3 regions of the Nocardia sp. NBC_01503 genome follow, and region 1 is predicted to be linked to each of the others. Evidence: riboswitches for the same ligand, from Rfam matches in the RefSeq annotation. Region 1 holds a riboswitch; each other region holds the start of a gene.
The links. Region 1 has a riboswitch for cobalamin ahead of metE (5-methyltetrahydropteroyltriglutamate--homocysteine S-methyltransferase). Riboswitches for the same ligand answer to the same signal wherever they lie in the genome.
Positions count from the first base shown of each region.

Region 2: it holds a riboswitch for cobalamin, as region 1 does, so the genes downstream of both, cobN (cobaltochelatase subunit CobN) here and metE (5-methyltetrahydropteroyltriglutamate--homocysteine S-methyltransferase) in region 1, are expected to answer to the same signal.
Region 3: it holds a riboswitch for cobalamin, as region 1 does, so the genes downstream of both, OHB26_RS28670 (methylenetetrahydrofolate reductase) here and metE (5-methyltetrahydropteroyltriglutamate--homocysteine S-methyltransferase) in region 1, are expected to answer to the same signal.

Region 1 is NZ_CP109596.1:280,419-283,691, reverse strand. It holds gene metE (5-methyltetrahydropteroyltriglutamate--homocysteine S-methyltransferase) at 1-2,012, opposite strand, end outside; cobalamin riboswitch at 2,152-2,333, opposite strand; gene OHB26_RS01185 (pyruvate carboxylase) at 2,626-3,273, shown strand, end outside.
Region 2 is NZ_CP109596.1:6,958,318-6,961,590, forward strand. It holds gene cobN (cobaltochelatase subunit CobN) at 1-1,824, opposite strand, end outside; adenosylcobalamin-variant (AdoCbl-variant) riboswitch at 1,872-1,948, opposite strand; gene OHB26_RS31905 (hypothetical protein) at 2,098-2,352, shown strand; gene cobG (precorrin-3B synthase) at 2,418-3,273, shown strand, end outside.
Region 3 is NZ_CP109596.1:6,291,716-6,294,988, reverse strand. It holds gene acpM (meromycolate extension acyl carrier protein AcpM) at 323-628, shown strand; gene OHB26_RS28670 (methylenetetrahydrofolate reductase) at 859-1,776, opposite strand; cobalamin riboswitch at 1,999-2,221, opposite strand; gene OHB26_RS28665 (histidine phosphatase family protein) at 2,322-2,891, opposite strand; gene OHB26_RS28660 (bifunctional 2-methylcitrate synthase/citrate synthase) at 3,042-3,273, opposite strand, start outside.

The sequences.
Region 1 (3,273 bases):
GAGCGGGCCGCTTCGATGGAGGTGACGTCGGCGTCGAGGGCGGCGATGGCGCCGATCACCTCACCGAACTCCGAGTAGCACAGGTGGGTGTGGATCTGGGTGGCATCGGAGACGCCCGCGGTGGCCAGGCGGAAGGCGCCGACGGCCCAATCCAGGTATGCGGCTTTGGCTTCCGAGCGCAGGGGGAGGAGTTCGCGCAGCGCGGGCTCGTCGACCTGGATGATGCGGATGCCCGCGGCCTGCAGATCCACCGTCTCGTCGCGGATGGCGAGCGCCACCTGGCGGGCGGTATCCGCGATGGGCTGGTCATCGCGGACGAACGACCACGCCAGAATCGTCACTGGACCGGTGAGCATGCCCTTGACCGGTTTGTCGGTGAGCGACTGGGCGTAGCCGATCCACTCGACCGTCATCGGATGCGGCCGCGCCACATCGCCGAACAGGATCGGCGGCCGGACGCAGCGGGTGCCGTAGGACTGCACCCAGCCATTGGCCGTGGCCTGGAAACCGGTGAGCTGTTCGGCGAAGTACTGCACCATGTCATTGCGCTCGGGCTCACCGTGCACCAGTACATCCAGGCCCAGCTTCTCCTGTAGCGCGATGACCTCCGCGATCTCGGCACGCATGCGGTCGTTGTACTGCTCGACGGTGATATCGCCCTTGACCAGAGCGGCACGATCCTTGCGGATGGCGGGGGTCTGCGGGTAGGAGCCGATGGTGGTGGTCGGCAGCAGCGGAAGGCGCAGTCGTTCCTGTTGCAGCACACGGCGTTCCGCGGCGGGTGCGCGATGGGTGGCGGCCGCGCCGAGGGTGCGCAACCGGGCGCGCACGGTGTCATCGCGCAATCGTGGATCGGTGGCCCTCGACGCCAGAGCCGCACGCGTGGAGACCAATTCGTCGGCGACCGCCTCGGTGCCCTGGTGCAGTGCGGTGGCCAGCAATCGCACCTCGACGACCTTCTCCGCACCGAACGCCAGCCACGACCGCAGCGCCGGATCGATCCCGGTCTCGACATCGAGCGAATACGGTACGTGCAGTAGCGAACCGGAGGTGGCGACCACCAGCGCGCCGGTGCTGCCCAGCAGCGTGCCCAGGGTGGCCAGTGCCCGATCGGCGTCGGTGCGCCACACATTGCGGCCGTTCACCACGCCCGCCACCACCAGCTTGGTCGCCAGCGCCGGAAGCGCCGCCACATCGCTGACCGTCACGCCCTCGGTGAAGTCCAGGGCGATACCCTCGACCGCGGTGCCCGCGATCGCCGCCAGCGCCACACCGGGACGGCCGAAGTAGGTGGCCACCAGCAGTGCGGGTCGCGCATCGGCGGCCGACAACTCCTGGTAAACCCTTGCGGCGAGCGCGATCTCGGCCTCGCTCAGATCGGTGACCAGCACCGGTTCATCGATCTGCACCCAGGTCGCTCCGGCCGCGGCGAGCTGCGCCAGCAGATCGAGGTAGAGCGGCAGCAGCGCGTCGATACGCCGCAGCGGATCGCCCGCGGCGTCCTTGGCCAGCTTCAAGAAGGTCAGCGGGCCGATCACCACCGGCCGCGCGGGCACATCCAGCGCGAGTGCCTCGCGTAATTCGTCGAGCAGCTTGGTCGCATCGAGGGCGAATTCGGTCCGCGCACCGAACTCGGGCACCAGGTAGTGGTAGTTGGTGTCGAACCACTTGGTCATCTCCAGCGGTTCCACGGTGTCGGTTCCGCGCGCCGCCGCGAAGTATCGGTCCAGCGGATCGGCGATACCGGCGACCCGCTCGGGCAGCGCGCCGAACATGACGGCGGTGTCCAGCATCTGGTCGTAGTAGGAGAAGGTGCCGACCGGAATCGAATCCAGTCCGGCCGCGATGAGCCCGGTGAGCTGATTGCGGCGCAGGTCGGCGGCGACGGCGTGCAGCTCGTCCGCTCCGGTGCGTCCCGCCCAGTAGGACTCGATCGCGCGCTTGAGTTCGCGGCGCGGCCCGATACGGGGCAGGCCGAGAACCGTTGCGGTGAAAGGGGAGGTGTTGGTCACGGGTGTGCTCCAGTGTTCCAAAGTCACTGGCCGCCGCCCAGGGGTGGCGCGAATCCGGGTAGCCCTAGGTCACCGTTCGCACGGTGCGGCAAGCTCCGGCCCGTCCACCCGATCCACGAGGCGTCGACCGCCGGATACGGCGTATCCGGCGCATTCGGCAGGTCTTCGGACTCGCGGGCACCGGCCGATTCGGCCGACCTACTGGCCGTCGCTTCCCAGGTCCATGCCCAGTGCTGATGACGGCGGTCGTTCCTGCATACCGCTGCGGGACAGTGCCGGATTCTCACCAGCTTCCCTCTCACCGGACCACCCGGGGGATGGACCGGCTTCGACACCCGGCGCCGACGGGAGGGGCTCCTCCACCATCGATACCGCGTGAACCGATTGCCCCCGAAGCATATCGGCTTCGCCATGGATCTCGTGCGGGCGGATTTCCCCCGTGCGGCCTTAGCAAGTCGGCGAATCCGTCTGCGCGCCGCCCGCTAACCTCACCGCAGCCCATGTGTCCAGGTGATGAACACAAATTCGCAACCGACCGGTATGTGACTGTGAAGATTGCTGCGAAGGTGACTTCGATGCCCATTCGACACACCCGGCCAGGTACCTTGGTCGAATGTTCTCCAAAGTCCTGGTCGCCAACCGCGGCGAGATCGCCATTCGCGCGTTCCGCGCGGCCTACGAACTCGGCATCGGCACCGTCGCGGTGTTCCCGTACGAGGACCGCAATTCGGTCCACCGGCTCAAGGCCGACGAGGCGTACCAGATCGGCGAACCGGGACACCCGGTGCGGGCTTATCTGTCCATCGCCGAAATCATCAAGGCCGCCAAGACTTCCGGAGCCGATGCCATCTACCCCGGTTACGGTTTTCTTTCCGAGAACCCGGACCTGGCCGCGGCCTGTGCGGCCGAGGGCATCACCTTCGTCGGTCCGTCCTCGAATGTGCTGGAGCTGACCGGCAACAAGGCGCGGGCCATCGCCGCCGCCAAGGCCGCCGGACTGCCGGTGCTGGCTTCGAGTGAGCCGTCCTCGGATGTGAACGAGTTGATGGCCGCCGCCGAGACCATGGAGTTCCCGGTCTTCGTCAAGGCCGTCGCCGGTGGTGGCGGGCGCGGTATGCGCCGCGTGGCGGATAAGGCGCAGCTGCGCGAGGCCATCGAAGCCGCCGCGCGCGAGGCCGAATCCGCGTTCGGTGACGCCACGGTGTTCCTCGAGCAGGCGGTGATCAACCCCCGGCATATCGAGGTGCAGATCCTCGCCGAT
Region 2 (3,273 bases), 1.7 Mb from region 1:
GGCCGGATCGAGGGTGGAGATATTGGCGTGCTCGTCGAGCAACTGCTCCAAACGCGAGATATCGCCGTAGGTTTCGGCACGCGCCATGGGCGGGATGAGGTGATCGACCAAGGTGGCATGGGCGCGGCGCTTGGCCTGGGTGCCCTCGCCCGGATCATTCACCAGGAACGGGTAGATGAGCGGCAGATCACCGAGGGCGGCATCGGTGCCGCAGGAGGCGGACATGCCGAGGGTCTTACCCGGCAGCCATTCGAGATTGCCGTGCTTGCCCAGGTGCACCATGGCGTCGGCGGCGAAGCCGTCCGGTGCGGCCAGCCAGCGGTAGGCGGCCAGATAGTGGTGGCTCGGCGGCAGATCCGGGTCGTGGTAGATGGCGACCGGGTTCTCCCCGAAGCCGCGCGGCGGCTGGACGATGAGCACCACATTGCCGAATCGCAGTGCGGCGATGACGATTTCGCCCTGGGGATCGGCCGAGCGATCCACATACAGCTCACCCGGCGCGGTCCCCCACGCCTCTTCGACACCCTCGCGCAGATCCTGCGGCAGCTGTGCGAACCACTTGCCGTAGGTGTCGGCCCCGATGCGAATCGGGTTGCCCTCCAACTGTTCCGCGGTCAGCCAGTCCGGATCCTGACCGCCGGCGGCGATGAGCGCGTGGATCAGCGCATCGCCATCACCCTGCTCCAGGCCCGGGATCTCCCCCGGTTCGCCGAGGTAGTAACCGGCCGAACGCAATTCATTCAGCAGCCGGATCGCACTGGCCGGGGTATCCAGGCCGACGGCATTGCCGATACGCGCGTGCTTGGTCGGATAGGCCGACAGCACGATCGCAATATGCTTGTCGGAGTTGGGAATATGCCGCAGCCGCGCGTACCGCACCGCGATACCGGCCACCCGCGCCGCGCGCTCGGGATCGGGCACATAGGTGGAGAGCCCATCGGAGTCGAACTCCTTGAACGAGAACGGCACCGTGATGATGCGCCCGTCGAACTCGGGCACCGCGACCTGGGTGGCGACATCCAGGGGTGAGAGCCCATCGTCATTGGCCTCCCACTGCGCCCGCCCGCTGGTGAGGCAGAGTCCCTGCAGGATCGGCACATCCAGATCGGCGAGCGCGCCCACATCCCAGGCTTCGTCATCGCCACCGGCGGAGGCGGTCGCGGGCTTGGTGCCGCCCGCCGCGAGCACGGTCACCACGAGCGCGTCGGCCTTGCGGAGTTCGGCGAGCAGCTCCGGCTCGGCGGTGCGCAGCGAGGCGCAGTACACCGGCAGCGCCCGCGCGCCCTTGTCCTCGATGGCCGAGCAGAGCGCGTCGATATAGCCGGTGTTCCCGGCCAGATGCTGGGCCCGGTAGTAGACGACCGCGACCGTCGGCGCACCCTCGGCAATCTCCCGCGCATCCCGGTCCAGCTCACCCCAGCTGGGCAGCTCCACCGGCGGTTCGAAGCCGTGGCCGGTGAGCAGCACGGTGTCGGAGAGGAAGTTGTGCAGCTGCAACAGGTTTCCGGGGCCACCGGCCGCGAGGTAGTTGTGCGCGTCCGCCGCCACACCGCCGGGCACGGTGGAGCACTCCATGAGCTCGGCATCGGGTGCGATCTCACCACCCAGGGCGACCATCGGAATCCCGCTGGCGCGCACCGTCTCCAGGCCCTCCTCCCAGGCCCGCTTACCGCCGAGAATGCGCACGATCACCAGATCCGCGCCGTCAAGGAGGCCCGGCAGATCCTCGGGGAGAATGCGCGCCGGATTGGCGAGCCGATACTCCGCACCGCTGGCTCGCGCGCTCAGCAGATCGGTATCGGACGTGGACAGCAGCAAAATCACAGGTTTCGGCCTTCCTAGGGTGGACGCGCCCAGCACGGTACGGCGCTCGACGGGAAGGTCTGACTGTCACAGTGGCGCGACCGCACCGGAATTGCACCGGTTTCTCCGTCCGACGAGCCCGCCGATGCTATCGCGCCCACATCACAGTGCCGCAAACGCTGCTCGGCGAGGCTGTTCCGGTGCCACCACCGCGCGTACGCTGCCGGTATGCCAAACACTCCGGGATGGGTCAGGCGGAATCGCTTCACTGCCTGGTCAGGATATTTTTGCGCATTGGTTGCTTTCGCAACGCTGGCTATGGCTCTGACGGCCGCCGGCAGTGGACATACGCAGTATGCGATGCTCGCGGGCATCATCTGCGCCGGCACGATCCTGTTCGGTATCACCGTCATTGTGACGACGGTCCGCCGCGACCATCAGGATCATCACAACACCCCGAATCTGCTCCAGGACACCTGGGAGCTCTCACCCGCCTTCGCCCGGCGCCGCGGCGCGCCCCGATCGATCGAACCGCACCAGGCGGGCTGACCACCGCCGACCGCCCGGCGGGTGTCGGTGCCGCGCACCGGCGCCCGCCGTAGGCTGGTGTGGTCATGACCCGAACAGATCCCGACTCCTGCCCGGGCGTACTGCGTCTGCACGACGCCGCCGACGGGCCCCTCGCCCGTATTCGCGTACCCGGCGGACAGCTCACGCCGCCACAGTTGCAGGCGCTCGCCGAGGCCGCACGCGAATTGGCCGACGGCAATATCGAACTCACCTCGCGCGGCAATGTGCAGTTGCGGCAGGTTCGCGACGCGGCCGCGCTGCAGGAGCGATTGACCTCTGCCGGGCTGCTGCCCAGCGCCACCCACGAGCGGATTCGCAATATCATCGCCTCGCCGCTGGCGGGGCGGGTCGGCGGTTGGGCCGATGTGCATCCCCTTGTTCCCGCGCTCGATACCGGATTGCAGAGCGACGCGAGGCTGGCCGAGCTGCCCGGGCGCGTGTTGTTCACCCTCGATGACGGGCGCGGCGATGTGAGCGGACTCGGCGGGGATATCGGCGTGCACGCGCTCGACGGCGGTACCTTCGCACTGTTGCTCGCGGGCGTGGACAGCGGGGTGCGAGTCCCGGCCGCCGAGGCCGTGGACCTGATGCTCGCGGCCGCACACGGATTCCTCGATCTCCGCGACGGGCAGTGGCGGCTGCACGAGATTCCGGAGGCCACCGCCCGCCTCACCGACCACCTGCTCAGGGCCCGGTCCCACCTGGCCACCTCCGATGATGTCGTGGAAGTGACTGCGCGCCAGGATATTCCGATCGGCTGGCTGACCCAGGCCGATGACCGTGTCGCGCTCGGGGCGGGAGTGCGCCTGGGCTCGCTGCCCGCCCGCACCGCCGAATTCATCGCCGCCGTGGAGCGGCCGATTCTGGTGACCCCGTGGCGGAGCCTGGTCATCACCGATA
Region 3 (3,273 bases), 2.3 Mb from region 1:
TTCGAGGTGGGCGATATCGCCGCCCGCGTCCGGGCACTGTGCGATCCCTACAAATGTCACCCCAGCGCGATGGTGGTTCGAGACGATCACCGGGCCAACCGATTCAGCCTCCGCGCCCGTTGGAGGGTTCCCACAAACCTGTGTCCACACCTTCGTATCGGGTCGCCATCATCCGATCTCCACCCGGCTGTATATGTTGTGTGCAGCCGATGACGGAAAGTGCTTGAGCTACAACCGGTTTGAACGGACCAGCGCGGGTCCGCAGCTACTCCCCCGTCACCTGCCCATACACCGGAGTCATGCCATGTCGAAGGGAATATTTGTGTCCACCACCCAGGAAAAGATCGTTGCCGGCATCGCCGAGATCATCGAGGAGGTCACCGGTATCGAAGCCTCCGAGGTAACCCTCGACAAGCACTTCGTCGACGACCTGGATATCGACTCACTGTCCCTGGTCGAGATCGCCGTCCAACTCGAGGACAAGTACAGCGTCAAAATCCCCGACGAAGACCTGGGCAACCTGCGCACCGTCGGCGACGCCGTCACCTACGTCCAGCAGATGGAGGCCGAAAACGCCGACCTCGCAGCGGAATTGCAGGCCAAGTACAACGAGGACCATGCCGAGTAATGACCGCTGGACCGCGCGCCCTCAAGTCCACCCACCCCTTCGACTCCGCCAGAACCCAACTGGCAGTCCTGCTCCGCTACCACCTCTCCGCCCGCTGACCCGAATCCCACTGTCGAACAACGTCATCGGTCAGCGAAGGACCGAAGCCGTTCGAGACCGTCCAGCACCTCGGCGCGGTTGCCCGAACGATTCATCCATATCGTGCGCCGGGCAGCGATGTCGGCGGGCCGTCAGGCGCTGAGTGGGGTGGCGGTCGAGCGGTAGCCGAGGTTGTCGAGGACTTCGCCGGTGGCTTTGGCGAAGTTGAGGGTGATGAAGTGGAGGCAGGGGGCGCCTTCGGCGGTGAGGCGCTCCGCCATTTCGGTGGCGATTTCGATGCCGGCCGCGCGGACCGCGGCCTTGTCCTCTTCGGGGCCGGTTCCGGCCGCGCGGTGCAGGCGCTTCAGGACCTGGGGTGGGACGGGGCGGCCGCTGAGTTCCTCGGCGCGGGCCACGGTGCGCAGGGAGGTGATCGGCATCAGTTCGGGGATGATGGGTTTCGCGCCTTCGACGGGGTCGTGGGCGATGAGGCGGTCGCGCAGGCGCAGGTACTCATCCACGTCGAAGAACATTTGGGTGATCGAATAGTCCGCTCCCGCACGGAGTTTCGCGGCGAGGAAGGCCGTGTCGGCGTCCAGGTCGGGTGAGCGGTGGTGGCCCTGGGGAAAGGATGCCACACCGACGTTGAAGTCGCCCAGGTCGCGGACGATTCGGACCAGCTCTTCGGCGTATTCGACGCCTTCGGGATGCTTGCTCCAGGGACCGAGGGGGTCGCCGGGCGGGTCACCGCGCAGGACGAGGATATTGCGGATTCCGCAATCGGCGTAGGACCCGACGAGAGAGCGCAGTTCAGCGATGCTGTGGCCGACTGCGGTCAGGTGCGCGACGGGCAGCAGGGTGGTTTCCCGGGCGAGCTGTCCGGTGATCCGGGCGGTGCGATCCTTGGTGGATCCACCCGCGCCGTAGGTCATCGAGACGAAGGCGGGGTGCATGCGTTCGAATTCCCGGACCGCGCGCCACAGCCGGGCTTCACCGGCGGCGTCGCGGGGCGGGTTGAACTCGACGGAGAAGGGCACGCGCGGGCCGGAGTGCGCGCGCAGGCTCTTCACCACCGACGAGACGCCGGAGGTGATCGGGGAGATACGGGCGCGTGGGTGCGTGGAGCCGACCGCCGGAGCGGCAGTGTTGTTCAGCATCGGTGTTTTCCATGGTCGGAGTCGATGGTCGTCACCGAGGAGGGGTGCACGCTGGCGGAGCCCTGGAAGCATCATCCCGTGCCCGGGTCCACTCGGCGTACCGCCCGATCCGCGAGGCGACGACCGCCGGATACGGCGTATCCGGCGCAACCGGCAGGTCTTCGGACTCATGGGCGCCGACCCGGCTCCGGGTCGACCCCGGCGCACCCGGCCGGGGCTGGACCTGCGGCCGCCGCTTCGCGGGCAGTATGCCCGGTGCGTTGACGACCGTCGTTCCCATTTACCGCTGCGGGACAGTCCCGGATTCTCACCGGGTTCCCTCTAGCCTGTGCGAGGCACAGGTTTCGACGCTCACGATGGGTTCGGGGCTCCGTATGCCGCATCGTCAGCGAACCAGCTGCCCGAACAGGATAGCCGGACGCGAGCCCGATTGCCGCCACCTGCTCGCATGTTGGGATTCAGTACAGTGCGCTCGCCGTGGTCCGCAGCGTCCACGCGGGGACGCGATGATGCAGTGTGGTCGCGGTCAGCGGCGGAATATCGATGCGCCAGAAGGACTGCGCGGGCGCATCGAGGGTGCACACCACCGCGGCGCGGACGATGGCCGGATGGGTGATGGCGGTAATGTGCTCACCGCGTCCGGCGAGCTCGCCGAGCCAGCCGCGCACCCGGTCGATCAGATCGGTGACGGATTCCCCGCCGTGCCCGCGATACGCCGGGTCGGTGAGCCAAGCCATCAGGTCTTCGGATGCGAGGGTATCCATCCCCTGCCCCGCCCAGCGTCCATGGTCGATATCCCGCAGCGCCGCATCCGGCTCACCGGCCAGCCCGAGTGCGGATGCCGTTGCCCGCGTTCGCATTTCAGGCGCGTACCGAATCACGGTGTGGTCGGCCCCCATTAATGCACCGACCTTGGCGATGGTCCGCTCACCGAGCGCGTTGATCGGCTCGTCGACCGGAAAGCGAGCTCCCTGAACGGCGTCGGTGATCGCGTGCGTGATCAGCGTGAGCCTGGTGACCGCGCTCATGCCGAGGTCACCGCATTCCGCGAGCGGGGGACGTGAGAGGTTGCCACGATGATTCCTCGAGTTCGCGGATGGGAGCGCCCAACCCTACGAAACCACATGCTCGCAGGTCAAACGCTGACTCACTGCTTGGATCGGGCTACCGGCCGACGCTCAGGCGACCACGGAACGCTGTGGCACGCCGACGTATTCGCTCAGCGGCCGAATGAGGGCATTGGATTCGCCCTGCTCGATAATGTGCGCGGTCCACCCGGTGACGCGGCTCATCACGAAGATGGGTGTGAACGCCTCGATATCGAAGCCGAGCAGGTAGTAGGCGGGCCCGGTCGGGAAGTCGAGGTTGGGTTCGATGCCGGTGGCCTCGTTCATGGTGCGCTCGAGGATG